DNA from 2 places in the Peteryoungia algae genome. Region 2 is predicted to be linked to the other one. Evidence: riboswitches for the same ligand, from Rfam matches in the RefSeq annotation. Region 2 holds a riboswitch; the other holds the start of a gene.
What was found. A riboswitch is a leader RNA that binds a small molecule or an ion and turns the genes downstream of it on or off. The one in region 2 is predicted to bind FMN.
Positions count from the first base shown of each region.

Region 1 (8,114 bases), 2.1 Mb from region 2:
GCACCGTCTGCTTGATCCGCGCTTCTGCCGCCGGCATCGGCTAGATGCCGGCAGACGTGATGGCAGGCGGGGTTTAAAGTCGGCGTAAAAGCGCTATTAGTAGGATTAAGGCTATGTTGAATCTTTGTGACATAGTCTGCCGAGACTGGGAGTTTTCGTTGCCGCCGCTCCGACATGGTCGGATCGGCTAGTAGCTCCGGATCGGAAGAGGTTCCCCCCAACGGCGGCGGTGGGAGCCGGACAGTGTGAGTGACCGCCCTGCCGTGACTGCGGTGGCGCGGCGTGCTGGAAGGATAAAGACATGAGCAAAGTCAGCGGAAGCAACGGCGGTGACTCCAAGAATACCCTTTATTGTTCCTTCTGCGGCAAGAGCCAGCACGAGGTCCGCAAGCTGATTGCCGGACCGACTGTGTTCATCTGCGATGAATGCGTCGAACTCTGCATGGATATCATCCGCGAAGAGAACAAGTCTTCGATGGTCAAGTCTCGCGACGGCGTTCCCACGCCGCAGGACATCATCAAGATTCTCGATGAATACGTGATCGGTCAGAAGCAGGCGAAGAAGATCCTGTCCGTGGCCGTTCACAACCACTACAAGCGCCTGTCGCACGCCTCCAAGGGCGGCGAAGTCGAGCTGGCGAAGTCGAACATCATGCTGGTCGGCCCGACCGGCTGCGGCAAGACTTATCTGGCCCAGACATTGGCGCGCATCATCGACGTTCCCTTCACTATGGCCGATGCCACGACCCTGACCGAAGCCGGTTATGTCGGTGAAGACGTCGAAAACATCATCCTCAAGCTCCTGCAGTCTGCGGATTACAATGTCGAGCGCGCTCAGCGCGGCATCGTCTACATCGACGAAGTCGACAAGATTTCCCGCAAGTCGGACAATCCCTCGATCACCCGCGACGTATCGGGCGAGGGCGTCCAGCAGGCGCTGCTGAAGATCATGGAAGGCACGGTCGCATCCGTTCCTCCGCAGGGTGGTCGCAAGCATCCGCAGCAGGAATTCCTGCAGGTGGATACGACCAACATCCTGTTCATCTGCGGCGGGGCCTTTGCCGGCCTCGACAAGATCATCTCTGCCCGCGGCGAAAAGACCTCGATCGGTTTTGGCGCAACGGTGAAGGCGGAAGACGATCGTCGTGTTGGCGAAGTGCTGCGTGAACTGGAGCCGGAAGATCTCGTCAAGTTCGGTCTCATCCCGGAATTCATCGGCCGTCTGCCCGTTCTGGCAACGCTCGAGGACCTGGACGAGGACGCGCTGATCCAGATCCTCTCCGAGCCGAAGAACGCGCTCGTCAAGCAGTACCAGCGCCTGTTCGAGATGGAGGATGTCGAACTGTCCTTCCACGAGGACGCGCTTCGCGAAATCGCCCGCAAGGCGATCACCCGCAAGACCGGCGCGCGTGGCCTTCGTTCGATCATGGAGAAGATCCTGCTCGATACGATGTTCGAACTGCCGGAGCTGGAAGGTGTCCGCGAGGTTGTCATCTCCGACGACGTCGTCAACGGCAGCTCCCGTCCGCTCTACATCTATGCCGACCGTCAGGAAGAGAAGGCCAACGCTTCCGCCTGATCGATCCGGATCAAGACAGACGAAGAGCCCGCCCTTGTGGCGGGCTTTTCCGTTTCAAGATGACCTTTTTTGCCGTTGCCTGTGGTTTTCGCGGCCCGCCTGCGCATATACGGCATTCCGCAGTTGTCAGGCGCGCTGGTTGGGCTAGAACAAGGGCGAGAGTGAACGCCTGTGTGCTTGATGCCATCGCCGCGTATCCCTGTCTCCGACCACCCATATGACTGTGAGGAGCCAACCGGGCGACGAAGTGACGCGAATGCCTCGCATCAGGTTTGATTTGTAGTGTGAAAGCCGACGAGGTTTGTCATTCTGGCGTCACAGATTCGGCGCCGGCCTTGGCGGCAGACTTGAATTGGCGGAGGCGCCACTCCACTTGTTGGAGGATCGAAAGTATGCCTGACGCCTCTTTTGGGTCGGCATGGAGTCCCGGTTTCCCCGGGACGTTTGAAAGGAAGTGAAATGACGAATACGTCAGCTGCAAACGAGGTGAACACCTATCCGGTGCTTCCTCTGCGCGACATCGTGGTGTTTCCTCACATGATCGTCCCGCTGTTCGTCGGCCGTGAAAAATCCATCCGCGCTCTGGAAGAGGTGATGGGTTCCGACAAGCAGATCATGCTGGCCACGCAAATCAATGCGAGTGATGACGATCCCACGCCCGACGCGATCTACGAAGTCGGCACCGTCGCCAATGTGCTCCAGCTCCTGAAGCTGCCCGACGGCACCGTGAAGGTGCTGATCGAGGGACGCGCACGTGCTAAGGTCGAGGCGTACACGGCCCGCGAGGACTATTACGAGGCCAAGGCCATCATTCTTGCCGAACCGGCAGAAGACGCCGTGGAAATCGAGGCGCTGTCCCGCTCGGTGGTTTCGGAATTCGAAAACTACGTCAAGCTGAACAAGAAGATCTCCCCCGAGGTCGTCGGTGCCGCGAGCCAGATCGAGGACTACTCGAAGCTGGCCGACACGGTCGCTTCGCATCTCTCCATCAAGATCACCGAAAAGCAGGAAATGCTGGAAACGGTGAGCGTGAAGACGCGCCTGGAAAAGGCGCTCGGCTTCATGGAAGGCGAGATCTCCGTCTTGCAGGTCGAGAAGCGCATCCGCTCGCGCGTCAAGCGCCAGATGGAAAAGACCCAGCGCGAATACTACCTCAACGAACAGATGAAGGCGATCCAGAAGGAACTCGGCGACGGCGAAGACGGCCGTGACGAGATGGCCGAACTGGAAGAGCGCATCGCCAAGACCAAGCTTTCCAAGGAAGCCAAGGAAAAGGCCGATGCGGAGCTGAAGAAGCTGCGCCACATGAGCCCGATGTCGGCGGAAGCCACCGTCGTGCGCAACTACCTCGACTGGCTGCTCGGTCTGCCCTGGAGCAAGAAGTCAAAGGTCAAGATCGACCTCAACGCGGCCGAGAAGACCCTCGACGAGGACCATTTCGGTCTCGACAAGGTCAAGGAACGCATCGTTGAATATCTCGCCGTTCAGGCGCGTGCGACGAAGCTTAAGGGCCCCATCCTCTGCCTCGTCGGTCCTCCGGGCGTCGGCAAGACCTCGCTCGCCAAGTCGATCGCCAAGGCGACCGGCCGCGAATACGTGCGCATGGCCCTCGGTGGCGTCCGTGACGAAGCCGAGATCCGTGGTCACCGCCGCACCTATATTGGTTCGATGCCCGGCAAGATCGTGCAGTCGATGAAGAAGGCCAAGAAGTCCAACCCGCTCTTCCTGCTCGATGAAATCGACAAGATGGGCATGGACTTCCGTGGCGACCCGTCGTCGGCCCTGCTCGAGGTGCTGGATCCGGAACAGAACTCGACATTCATGGACCACTATCTTGAAGTGGAATACGACCTGTCGAATGTCATGTTCGTCACGACTGCCAATACGCTGAATATCCCGGGTCCCCTCATGGACCGCATGGAGATCATCCGCATTGCCGGTTACACCGAGGATGAAAAGCTCGAAATCGCCAAGCGGCACCTGTTGCCCAAGGCGATCAAGGAACACGCCCTGCGCCCGGAAGAATTCTCCGTGGCGGATTCGGCGATCATGGCGATCATCCAGCAGTACACCCGCGAAGCCGGTGTCCGCTCCTTCGAACGCGAACTGATGAAGCTCGCCCGCAAGGCCGTGACCGAAATCATCAAGGGCAAGGTGACCTCGGTTGCCGTGACCGGTGCGAACATCAACGAATATCTGGGCGTTCCGCGCTTCCGCCACGGCGAAGCCGAGGGCGAAGACCAGGTCGGCGTTGTCACGGGTCTGGCCTGGACGGAAGTGGGTGGAGAATTGCTGACCATCGAAGGCGTCATGATGCCCGGCAAGGGCCGCATGACGGTCACCGGCAACCTGAAGGAAGTGATGAAGGAATCGATTTCGGCAGCGGCATCCTATGTCCGTTCGCGCGCCGTCGATTTTGGTGTCGAGCCGCCGCGCTTCGACAAGTCCGACATCCACGTTCACGTTCCGGAAGGGGCGACCCCGAAGGATGGTCCGTCCGCAGGTGTTGCCATGGCAACGGCGATCGTCTCGATCATGACCGGCATCCCGGTCAACAAGGATGTCGCCATGACGGGTGAAATCACCCTGCGCGGTCGTGTCCTGCCGATCGGTGGCCTGAAGGAAAAGCTGCTCGCAGCCCTTCGCGGTGGCATCAAGAAGGTTCTCATTCCGGAAGAGAACGCCAAGGATCTGGCGGACATTCCGGACAATGTGAAGAACAACATGGAGATCGTTCCGGTGTCGCGCATGGGCGAGGTTATCAGGCACGCCCTGGTCCGTGTCCCCGAGCCGATCGAGTGGGATGGAACCGTTGAAACGCCGGCGATCGGCGTGGTCGACGGCACCGATGAAACCGGTGCAACCATCGCTCACTGAGGCAAATCTGCCATAAGTGAGCCACAAAGCTCCAAAACCGACAAAAAGGCTGGCATTTATGCCAGCCTTTTTTGTGAAATGCCGCGTGAAAGGCTTGTTTTCCGGGGCTTTCAGGTGCTTTTGAGTTGCGAAGGGCAGAAGCTTTCGTATTCTCCGCCCGACTTAATCATTTGAGTCGTTTCATACCAATCAGAAAGGGTGGAAACATGAACAAGAACGAACTCGTATCCGCGGTCGCCGAGAAGGCTGGCCTCACCAAGGCTGACGCTGCCTCTGCCGTTGATGCCGTTTTTGAAACGGTCCAGGCTGAACTGAAGAACGGCGGCGACATTCGTCTCGCTGGCTTCGGCGCCTTCACCGTTGGCCGTCGCGAAGCCTCCAAGGGCCGCAACCCGTCCACCGGCGCTGAAGTCGACATCCCGGCTCGCAACGTTCCGAAGTTCACGGCCGGCAAGGGCCTGAAGGACGCTGTCAACAGCTGATCCGTCGTGACCGTCGCACCCTTCGGTGCCGATGGTCAGCTGACATACTGGTGAGCCCGGCTTTGTGCCGGGCTTTCTTTTTGCCCTTCTTGCGCTGCAGCGAGACCTGTCTTATCTGTGAGGCGCCGGTTGTACCGGCATTCGTTCTCAGGGCGGGGTGAAACTCCCCACCGGCGGTAACGGGGAGACCCGAAGCCCGCGAGCGCCTGCCTTTCATTCGCGAAAGGCAGGGTCAGCAGATCCGGTGCAAAGCCGGAGCCGACGGTTAAAGTCCGGATGAAAGAGAATGAGGTCAGGCCACGCCCTTGTTCCGCTCGTTGCGGATCGCGGAGGCGTTGCTGCGCAGATCCGTGCCCGTCCGGGTGCGCTTTTCGTCGTCCTCATCTGTCCTGGTTTGTGTTGGTCCTTTGGAAAAGGAAAAATGACATGAATCAGAGCTCCGTTTCGCTCTTGCGCTCCCGGGCCGTCCTCGGCGCCGGTTTCATGGTTCTGGCGGGCGTCGCCTTCGCCGCTCTCAACGTCGTCACGCAATGGCTTGCCATGACGCTCGGTTTCCCGCCGGCCTCAACAGCCTTCTGGCAATATGGCTTTGCCCTCGTCCTCTCTCTCCCCTTGCTCTTCCGGCTCGGTCTGCGTGCCATGAAGACCGACTATCCGGTGCGCCACATCCTGCGGGTCCTGCTGGCCGCCTTCGGCGTGCAGGCCTGGGTCACGGGCCTCGCCACCGTCCCGATCTGGCAGGCCATCGCTCTCGTCATGACCTCGCCCTTCTTCATCATCATCGGCGCACGCCTCTTTCTCGGCGAGACCGTCGGCCGCGACCGCTGGCTTGCGACGCTGACGGGCTTCGTCGGCGCGATGATCATCCTCCAGCCCTGGTCGGACAGCTTCACCCTGGCCGCCCTCCTGCCGGTCTTTTCGGCCCTGCTCTGGGGCGGTTCCTCATTGATCATGAAGAACCTCACGCATTACGAGGCACCGGAAACGGTCACGGTCTGGCTGCTGGTGCTGCTGACGCCGATCAATGCCGGGCTCGCAGTTGCCGGTGGCTTCGCCGTGCCGGAAGGCCTCACCCTCTGGCTGTTGCTCGCCGCCGGTCTGCTGACGGCCTTTGGGCAATATCTGCTGACACTCGCCTACAATGCCGCTGACGCGGCCTATGTTCAGCCGTTTGACGACCTGAAGCTCCCGCTCAACGTCTTTGCCGGCTGGCTGGTCTTCGGCTATGCGCCGAGCGGCTATCTGTGGTTGGGCGCATTGCTGATCCTCGGGGCTTCACTCTTCCTGATGTTGCGCGAGGCCGGCAAGGAAGCATCGCCGGCGTCCCAATGACAGGTCTCGAGAACAGCAACCTATAGGAACAGCTTATCGGGATATCCGGCAGGAATTCGTCGGACGACCGCCAATCTGTCATCCGACTGTCACCCGACTGCCCCAGAAACCTCTTGTTCCATTTCTGGATACTGGAGGTTTCCCGATGACCCATGGTCTCTCCCGCGTCGCCCTGACGGCGGCGCTTTTTGCATCCGTGGCCCTGCCGGCCGCTGCCGAACAGGTTTTCAACCGCATTGCCGCCTTCCCGGTCGCCGCCAATTTGCCGGCCGACAAGGACAAGTTGACCACCACCTCTGCCGAGATCATCACCGCCTCGGAAGACGGCAACACACTGATCTACTCCGACAGCCCGCTCGGTGGCATCGGCTTCATCGACATCACGGACGCCAGGGCACCGAAGGCTGCGGGCGCTGTGATGATGGACGGCGAGCCGACTTCCGTGGCTGTCGCTGGCGGCAAGGTACTCGTCGGGGTCAACACCTCCGAGAACTTTACCAGCCCGTCGGGCAAGCTCGCGATCGTGGACATTGCCTCGAAGGCTGTCGATGCCACCTGCGATATCGGCGGTCAGCCGGATTCGGTCGCCGTGGCCAAGGACGGCTCATTCATCGCCATCGCCATCGAAAACGAGCGTGACGAAGACTTGAACGATGGCGCCCTGCCGCAGATGCCGGCCGGTGACCTCGTCATCCTGTCGCTCAATGATGGCGTTGCTGATTGCGGCTCGATGAAGCGCGTCGCGTTGACCGATCTTGCCGAGATTGCACCTGAGGATCCGGAACCGGAATTCGTCGCGATCAACAGCCTCGGCGAAATCGCAGTGACGCTGCAGGAAAACAACCACATTGCCATCGTCGACGGCAAGACCGGTGACGTGAAGGCCCACTTTTCTGCCGGTACGGTCGACCTTGAAGGTATCGACACCAAGTCGGATGGAGCACTCAAGTTCACCGGTACAAGGGAAGGCGTTCCGCGCGAGCCTGATGCCGTGAAGTGGCTCGACGACAACCGTCTGGTTATTGCCAATGAAGGCGACTGGAACGGTGGCTCGCGCAGTTTCACCATCTTCGACAAGACCGGCAAGGTTGCCTATGAGTCCGGTCCGTCGCTGGAAATGGCCATCGCCCAGATCGGTCATTTTCCCGACAAGCGTGCCAAGTCCAAGGGCGTCGAGCCGGAAGGCCTGGAAGTCGCAACCTTCGGCGATCAGAACTACTTCTTCGTTCTGTCCGAGCGTTCCTCGATCGCCGCAGTCTACAAGGACACCGGCGCCGAGCCGGAACTGACACAGCTTCTGCCGTCCGGTGTGTCGCCGGAAGGCGCCGTTGCCATTCCGTCGCGCAACCTGCTGGTCACCGCCAACGAGGTGGACCTCGGCGAAGATGGCGGCCCGCGCTCGCATGTCATGCTCTATGAGCTGGCTGAAGGCACGCCTGCCTATCCAATGCTGAAGTCGGCCATGGTCGATGGTGCACCGATCGGCTGGGGCGCTCTGTCTGGCCTCGTCGGCGATGCCGAAAAGGCAGGCACGCTCTATGCGGTCAATGACAGTTTCTATGCGATGCAGCCGACCATCTACACGATCGACGCAACGCAGAAGCCGGCCGTCATCACCTCGGCTCTGCCGGTCACCCGCGGCGGCGCTGCTGCCCAGAAGCTCGATCTCGAAGGTATCGCGCTGGATGGCAAGGGCGGCTTCTGGCTGGCCTCGGAAGGCGATTCTGCCAAGCTCGTCGGCCATGGCCTCTACAATGTCGATGCCAAGGGTGAGATCAAGGCCGAGATCGGCCTCCCAGTTGAACTGCTCGCAGGCCAGACCCGCTTCGGCCTCGAAGGTGTCA
Region 1 is NZ_CP128477.1:471,926-480,039, forward strand. It holds gene QTL56_RS02425 (ATP-dependent Clp protease proteolytic subunit) at 1-15, shown strand, start outside; gene clpX (ATP-dependent Clp protease ATP-binding subunit ClpX) at 302-1,579, shown strand; gene lon (endopeptidase La) at 2,039-4,456, shown strand; gene hupB (DNA-binding protein HupB) at 4,663-4,938, shown strand; FMN riboswitch at 5,078-5,230, shown strand; gene QTL56_RS02445 (DMT family transporter) at 5,365-6,270, shown strand; gene QTL56_RS02450 (esterase-like activity of phytase family protein) at 6,416-8,114, shown strand, end outside.
Region 1: another riboswitch for FMN. It lies ahead of QTL56_RS02445 (DMT family transporter); the one in region 2 lies ahead of ribB (3,4-dihydroxy-2-butanone-4-phosphate synthase).

Region 2 (8,114 bases):
CTCGATATCTATTTCTGCGACCCTCAAAGCCCATGGCAGCGCGGGAGCAACGAGAACACCAATGGCCTGCTGCGTCAGTACTTTCCAAAAGGGACGGATCCCAGCCACCATAGCGCCGATGAACTAAGCGCCGTAGCCCATGCGCTCAATAGCAGACCACGCAAATCGCTGGGCTGGCGTACACCTACAGAGGCGCTCGACGGTTTGCTCAAATCAGATATGATGGAGGGTGTTGCGGCGACCGGTTGAATCTGCCTTGGCTTCCCTCATCAGAATGATGCAGTAGCGCGTCTGGTTTTCCTCGACGCCAGATCGCCAAGATCAGCGCATCAGTGACAAGCTGGGCCGTCATGTTTCCATTCATCGACCAGTCGATGACACGGCATAATAACAGGTCAATAACGGTCGCGACATACAGCCAGCCTTCTGCTGTCCAGATATAGGTGAAGTCCGCCACTCATTTCTGGTTCGGCCGCTTTGTCATGAACTGACGGTCCAGCACGTTTGGCATGATGACGGCACGGTCACCGGCATCTTTCGGTAAGCCACGCCGTCTCGCCTCGCCCTGAGCGCAGTTAAGCGCATCAGCCGCTCGATACGATGGAGACCACAGGATAACCCTTCTTCCAGCACGTCATTCCATACGCGGCGAGCATCATAAGTGCGGTCGCTGATTTTGAAGCTCTACCTGATCTTGTCCGGCAGAACCGCATCATAGTGAGCGCGTTCACTCGCAGAACGATTGAGCCAGGCATGGAAACCTGAAAAAGAACCCCCTAGCGCTTCGTAGAGCCATGCCACCGGCCAGATCGAACGGTGCTTTGCAGTGAACGCGAGTCTCATATCGCGTCTCTGGCGAAGTAGGCTGCGGTCTTTTTTAGGATGTCGCGCCCGCCTTCAACTTGGCGACTTCACGACGGAGCCGATCAATCTCAAGCTTCCCGGCTTCATCTGGCCTTTTCTAGGAAAGACTGGCTGGGATCGTCGCCGTAATCGCGAACCCATTTGCGCAACACATCCTCGTGGACATCAAGGTCACGAGTGGCCTGGGCAACAGCGACCCCACGCTCCTTGACCAGCTTCACCGCCTTAAGCTTGCACTCGCGGCTGAACTTCCTTGGTTGCATTCATGCTCTTCGGTTTCAGAAGGAACACCTTAACTTAGTGTGCATGAAACCGGCAGCAGGCCAAACTCACGGGCCCAGAGCCTGCGGGCGAACTCGTTCTGACCTTCAAGAAGAGCGGGTCATGCGTTCGCGTCCGGTCAACTGCAGGAATCGGTTCATGCCGTCTTGCCAGCCATGTTGAAAACTGGGCTTGAAATGGACGCAACTGAGGTTGTAGGGTTCCGCTGTTCTCAGGGCGGGGTGCAATTCCCCACCGGCGGTATCCGGCTTGGCCGGGAGCCCGCGAGCGCTTCTGCCTCGGCAGAAGGCAGCAGATCCGGTGCGATGCCGGAGCCGACGGTATAGTCCGGATGGAAGAGGACAAGGTGTGTCGACCCGTCTGCAAGGCCGGGTGCATGCGTTTGTTCGCCCAAGGGAAAATTGCGACCGCAGGGTCGTGTTTTGCCGCGAAAGCGGGATACCCTTGAAAGGCATGGAAATGACAGTCTCGAAAATTGAAGATGCAATCGCGGCGCTCGCTGAGGGCGGCATGATCGTCGTTGTGGACGACGAGGATCGCGAGAACGAAGGCGATATCATCATCGCTTCGGAAAAGATTACCCCGGAAGCCGTTGCCTTCATGATGAAGCATGCCCGCGGTCTGATCTGCATTGCCATGGAGGGTGAACGGCTCGATGCGCTGGACATTCCGCTGATGGTGCCGCGCAACACGGAATATCTAAAGACCGCCTTCACGGTGTCCGTCGACTTTATCCATGGCACGACGACCGGGATTTCGGCGGCGGACCGGGCCGCGACCGTTCGCGCGCTGCTGGACGAGACATCGAAGGCCGAGGATTTCGCCCGTCCTGGTCACATCTTTCCGCTTCGCGCGCATCCTGACGGCGTGCTCGGTCGCCCGGGCCACACGGAAGCGGCGGTGGATCTTGCAAGGCTCGCAGGCCTTCAGGCCTCAGGCGTTATCTGTGAGGTCGCGAACGACGATGGGACCATGTCGCGGCTGCCGGAATTGCGCGAGTTCTGTCTGAAACATCAGCTGCCGCTGATCACGATCGCCGATCTTGCTCTTCATATTTCCGGACAGAAAAGCGGCGAAGCGGTCGCCGCCTGATGCCTTGCCTTGGCCGAAAGAGCTGATCTTTCGGCCACATTCAAACGGCGTTCGAAACAGGTGACTTCACGCGTGTGATCGCCTCGCGCCACCGCGTCAGCAGGTCGGCGCGCGCTTCGGTCTGCATGGTCCCGGGATCGAACCGGCGAGCATGGGAAGGCTCTGGGGGGCTGATCCCCAATGAGTGGAAGGCCATCGCCGCTGCACCGATGGCGCCGACTTCCGGCTGATCGCCGCGCAATACCGGCCGGTCCAGAATGTCCGCCTGCAACTGCATGAGGAAATCATTGGTCGACGCACCGCCATCCGCCATCAGTCCGGACAGAGCAAGCCCGACATCCTGCTGCATGGCCTCGAAGACGTCGGCAATCTGAAGGGCGACTGCCTCCATCGTTGCGCGGGCGACATGGGCCGGCATGGTCGCATGGGTCATCCCGGAAATCGTGCCCGTGGCATTGTCCGTCCAATGTGGCGCACCCAGACCGGCAAGTGCCGGGACGAAAACCACCTTGCCACTGTCGGAGACGGATTGCGCAAGATCGGACAGGGCGGCCGGGCCGTCGAGACCCAGCAGGGTCGCGGCAAAGGCAATGGCCTGTGCCGAAACGGTGATATTCCCCTCAAGAGCATAGGCGACGCCGGAACCATCCGACCAGGCGATCGTGCTCGAGAGACCATGCCCTGACAACACACGCCTGTCAGTCAGGGTCATCAGTGACGAGCCTGTGCCGAAGGTCGCCTTGACCAGGCCCGGGGCGCGGACGCCGTGGCCATAGAGAGCCGCGTGGCTGTCACCCATCATGGCAAGGATCGGCGTGCCTGCTGGCAGCGCAGTTGTCCCTGCCTCGGTATGGCCGAAGCGACTGTTCGAGGGCAGGGCCCGCGGGAGCGCCGAGGCCGGGACGTCGAAGAGGGTGCAGAGTTCAGGGCTCCATTCCAGTTTCGCCGTGTCGAACAACATGGTGCGCGAGGCATTGGAATGGTCGGTTGCAAAGACAGCTCCACCCGTCATCTTGAACAGGAGCCAGCTGTCCACCGTGCCGGCACGCAGACGTCCGCGTTTTGCGAGATCCCGCGCCGACGCCACGTGTTCCATCACCCAGCCGAGCTTCGATGCCGGGAAGAGCGCGTTGATCGACAAACCGGTTAGGCCGACGACGGTCGCATCATGTCCGGTATCGATGAAAGCCTGGCAGGCGGCCGCAGTCCGGCGACACTGCCACAGAATGGCGGGTGCGAGCGGTTCGCCGGTCTCGGAATCCCAGACCACAAGGGTCTCTCTCTGGTTGCTGATGGCGATCCCGGCGATGGAGCCGTGGTTGCCCGCAACGATGTCGGCCATGACGGACTGGACACTCGTCCAGATGGCATCGGCCGACTGCTCGGCCCAGCCTGGTCGCGGATAGTTCGATGCGAGCGGTGCCGAGGCCTTTGCAACGACCTTGCCCAAGGCATCGATGAGCACGGCCTTGGTGTTGGTCGTGCCCTGGTCGACGGCAAGGATGAGCGGCCTGTCTTGCGCCATCGTGCTCACCGCTTGCGCGCGAGCGCCCGGCGGGCTGCCGCGGCGATCCCGTCGGCTGTGATGCCGTAATGCTCGAAGAGGAAGTCCACGGAGCCGGTGACGACAAAACCGGGAAATCCGACCCGCTCCACCGGGACCGGCTGATGTCCGGCCGTGTATTCGGCGACAGCGCCGCCCAGACCGCCGCGGATATTGGCTTCTTCCACGGTGACAATCGCACCGGTATCGCCGGCGGCGGCAGCGAGCGCCTCCTCGTCGAGCGGATTGAGGGTCGCCATGTTGAGGACGCGGGCCGAAATGCCTTCGCCCTGAAGCTTTTCGGCAGCTTGACGCGCCAGGTGCACGGTGGTGCCGCAGCCGATCACGGTCACGTCGCTGCCGTCTCGAACAAGTTCGGCCTTTCCGTGGCGGAAGATACGGTTCTTGATGTCAAGGTCCGGCACCGGCATGCGGCTCAGGCGCAGATAGACAGGACCTTCATGGGCTGCTGCCCACTTGACCGCTTCTGCCGTTTCCCAGGCGTCTGAAGGCACGATGACTGTGACGGCGTCGAGCGGACGAAGCCAGGCAAAGTCCTCGATCGAGTGGTGCGTGGGGCCAAGCTCGCCATAGGCCACGCCGGACGACTGGCCGACGAGCTTCACGTTGAAGCGGGCATAGGCGATGTCTGCCTTGATCTGCTCCAGGGCGCGAGCGGTCAGGAAACACGCGGCGGCCGAGACGAAGGGGATCTTGCCGCCATTGGCAAGGCCGGCGCCGACGCCGACCATGTTCTGCTCGGCGATGCCGACGTTGACCAGACGCTCGGGAAACGCCTTCTGAAAGCCGCCGAGCTTCGACGAGCCGACGGAATCGTTGACGACGGCGACGATCCGCGGATCCCGGGCCGCGAGGTCCTCGAGCGTGCGAGCCCAGGCGTCACGGCAGTCGTGGAAACCTTCCTGTTTCTTGGCGGGAGCGGCCATCAGACGAGTTCCTCCAAAGCAATTCCGTACTGTTCGGCATTAGGCACGCCATGGTGCCAGGATGCCTTGTTTTCCATGAAGGACACACCCTTGCCTTTCACAGTATTGGCAATCACGCAGAGCGGACGGCCCCTGCCCATGCGCGGTGTCGCCAGGACGTCGAGGAGGGCGCCGATATCATGGCCATCCACCATCAATGCCTCCCAGCCAAAGGCCCTGAACTTTTCGTCGAGGGGATCCAGACCATTGGTCTCCTCGGTGCCCATTCCCTGCTGAAGACGGTTGCGGTCAACGATCAGGGTCAGATTTTCGACCTTTCGATGGCCGGCGGTCATTGCCGCCTCCCAGTTGGAGCCTTCCTGCAGTTCCCCGTCGCCAGTCAGTACGAATGTGCGATGAGCCTGCTCCGAGATCTGGGCGGCGATTGCAATGCCGAGCCCGACAGGCAAGCCATGTCCGAGCGGCCCGGTGTTGGTTTCCACGCCTGGCAGGTAATTCCTGTTCGGGTGGCCGTTCAGTCTGGAGTTCGGCTGCATGTATGTATCCAGCCAATCCTCGGGATAGTAGCCCGCTGCACAGAGTGCTGTGTAAAGCGCGCCGGTCGCATGACCCTTGGACATGATGAACCGGTCGCGGCTCTCGAGGGCCGGTTTCGTCGCGTCGTATCGCATCACGCCGAAGTAGAGCGTGGCGATGATATCAATGGCGGAAAAATCCCCGCCCGGATGCCCAAGCTGGGCGTCATAGACCATCTTGAAGGCGCGACGGCGCATCCATAGCGCCTTCTCGCGGATGGTCTGAACGGTATCGTTCTTCAGCATTCAACAAGCCTTTCCGTTGGGGAGGACCCCACTGCAACCTGCGCTCACATGGCGCCGAAGAGAGCCTTCTGGGCGATCCGCAAGGCTGAGATCGCGTCGTGTCGGCTCTGCGCTTCCTTCAGGGCGTCGAGATCAAGTGTCTCAAGACCCTTGTCTGCGGCTTTCAGGAAGTCGATGGCGTGGTTGGCGGTCGCGACACTGTCCTCGCGGAAGGGGAACTGGTCGAGCTGCCAAACACCTTCCCACTTGTTCTTCCTCAGCACGTAGAAGAATTCGAACAACTCGATCGGATGCAGGCTGCCCGCGACAAGGTCATCATCCCAGCTGCGGTAGTTGTCGTTGACGTCCATGCCGAAGAGCCGACCATAGTCGATGGCGAGCTGCGCGCTGTCGGCGGCGCATTCCCCGCCCATGATCGCATGACCGAAATCCAGGAGAATGCCGATGTTCGGCAGGCCGATCTTCTCGATGCCGAGAAGCGTGCGGGCGACAGAGCCGAAGCTCATGCGAACCCGCGGTTCGCGCGGCTTGTACTCGATGACGAATTTCAGATCGGGGTTTTCGCTCGCCAATTGGCCGACACCGTCGAGCGAGTGCTTCCACAACGTGCCGTAGTCGACCTGGAAGGGATAGTCCCAGCCATCCTGGCCTGGCCAGAGTTTTACATAGTCAGCGCCGAAATAGCGAACCTGGTCGCAGGCTTCCGTGACCAGTTCGTGGGTCCGTCTCCTGATGCCGGCATCCGGATTGGTGAAGGAACCCTTGGAAAATTCCCGGGTGTAGATTTCCGGAGTGATGCCGATGACGCCGAGATTGTTGCGGTCGAGAGCGGTCTTGATCTCGGCGTTGGTGAAGTCTCCGCCGAAGAAGGGGTAGTTGATGTCGACAACCGAGAGGTCGCGCACCTGGCCGGCAAGGTCAATCGCGTCGATGACACTGCGTGGAGTGCCGTAGCCGTCGGTCGCGTAGCGATCGACATAGGTTGCGAAATGCCAGATTCCGGCGCCGAAGCGTTGGGTCGTCATAGGGTGCGTCCTCCAGTTAGAGAAATCCGTCCACCTGTTCGCAGGTCTGCTTGCCCCGGGTCGCGATGCTTTCGCGGCGCCTGCGATCTATGTGGAAGGCTTTCGTTTGCTTTTGTTTGATTTCGATATCTTCCATAATTTTAGGTGTGCGACAAGAGCTTTTCCGTGTTCGGATCTAAATTTGCTGCATTGCAGCGTTTATGGAGTCTTATTCGCGCGAAGTCCGTACCCGACGAGTCCAGGAACGTAAGTGCCGAGAGTCAAACAAAAATAGATTGACATCAATCGAAATCATTCGATAGAAAATGCAGTAGGTCACAAGGAGGTGGCTTGGAGTAAGGGAGGTTCTAATGAAAATTTCACGCCGTTTTCTCGTATCTGTTTGCGCATTGACCCTGTCCGGCTTTGTGCCGGGCTTTGCCATGGCGGCCGATACCATCGCGATCATCACACCGAGCCACGACAATCCGTTCTTCAAGGCCGAAGCCGACGGTGCTGCGGCCAAAGCCAAGGAGCTTGGCTATGAAACGATGATCATGGTCCATGACGATGACGCCAACAAACAGAGCGAGTTGTTCGATTCCGCCATCGCGGCCGGCGTCAAGGCAATCATCCTCGACAACGCCGGTGCTGATGCCTCGGTGGCGGCCGTTCAGAAGGCCAAGGACAAGGGCATTCCGTCCTTCCTGATCGACCGCGAGATCACGGCGACGGGTGTTGCCGTCTCGCAGATCGTCTCGAACAACTACCAGGGTGCGCAGCTCGGGGCAGAAGAGTTCGTCAAGCTGATGGGTGAGACAGGCAATTACGCCGAACTCGTCGGCAAGGAATCCGACACGAATGCCGGCATCCGTTCGCAGGGTTACCACGACGTGATCGACCAGTATTCGGACATGAAGATGGTCGCTCGCCAGACTGCGAACTGGTCACAGACCGAAGCCTATACGGTGATGGAATCGATGCTCCAGGCCCATCCCGACATCAAGGGTGTCATCTCGGGTAACGACACCATGGCCATGGGCGCGTACGCCGCTCTCGAGGCTGCCGGTCGCAAGGACGTCATCGTTGTCGGCTTCGACGGCTCAAACGATGTCCGTGATTCCATCCTGAAGGACGGCATCAAGGCGACTGTTCTGCAGCCTGCCTATCAGCAGGCCCAGCTGGCGGTCGAACAGGCAGACAAGTTCATCAAGACCGGTTCGACAGGTTTCGATGAAAAGCAGCTGATGGACTGCATTCTCGTCAACAAGGACAATGCCTCCAAGCTCGAGACATTTGCTATCTCGCAGTGATTTCGTGCCTGAAGACCACCCGGGGCGCTTGCGCGCCGGGTGGTCGTCTCAGTTGAAGAAAATGGTCTTTGATGATGAAACCCATCCTGTTCACAGCCGGCCTCCTGGTCGCGTTGAGCCTTTCGGGCTGCAAGCTTGTGAAAACCGAGAGTGCCGATCAAGCGGCGGTCGATCCGATCGAGGCGCTCGTGTCCGAAACCTTCGAGGCGAAACTCGTTTCGACCCTGTCCGAAACAGCAGTCGATCTT
Region 2 is NZ_CP128477.1:2,586,701-2,594,814, reverse strand. It holds partial or broken gene QTL56_RS12355 (IS30 family transposase) at 1-249, shown strand, start outside; partial or broken gene QTL56_RS12350 (IS3 family transposase) at 257-1,127, opposite strand; FMN riboswitch at 1,350-1,493, shown strand; gene ribB (3,4-dihydroxy-2-butanone-4-phosphate synthase) at 1,606-2,238, shown strand; gene QTL56_RS12340 (FGGY family carbohydrate kinase) at 2,279-3,763, opposite strand; gene QTL56_RS12335 (transketolase family protein) at 3,769-4,728, opposite strand; gene QTL56_RS12330 (transketolase) at 4,728-5,549, opposite strand; gene QTL56_RS12325 (sugar phosphate isomerase/epimerase family protein) at 5,594-6,574, opposite strand; gene QTL56_RS12320 (D-ribose ABC transporter substrate-binding protein) at 6,925-7,866, shown strand; gene QTL56_RS12315 (DUF2291 family protein) at 7,938-8,114, shown strand, end outside.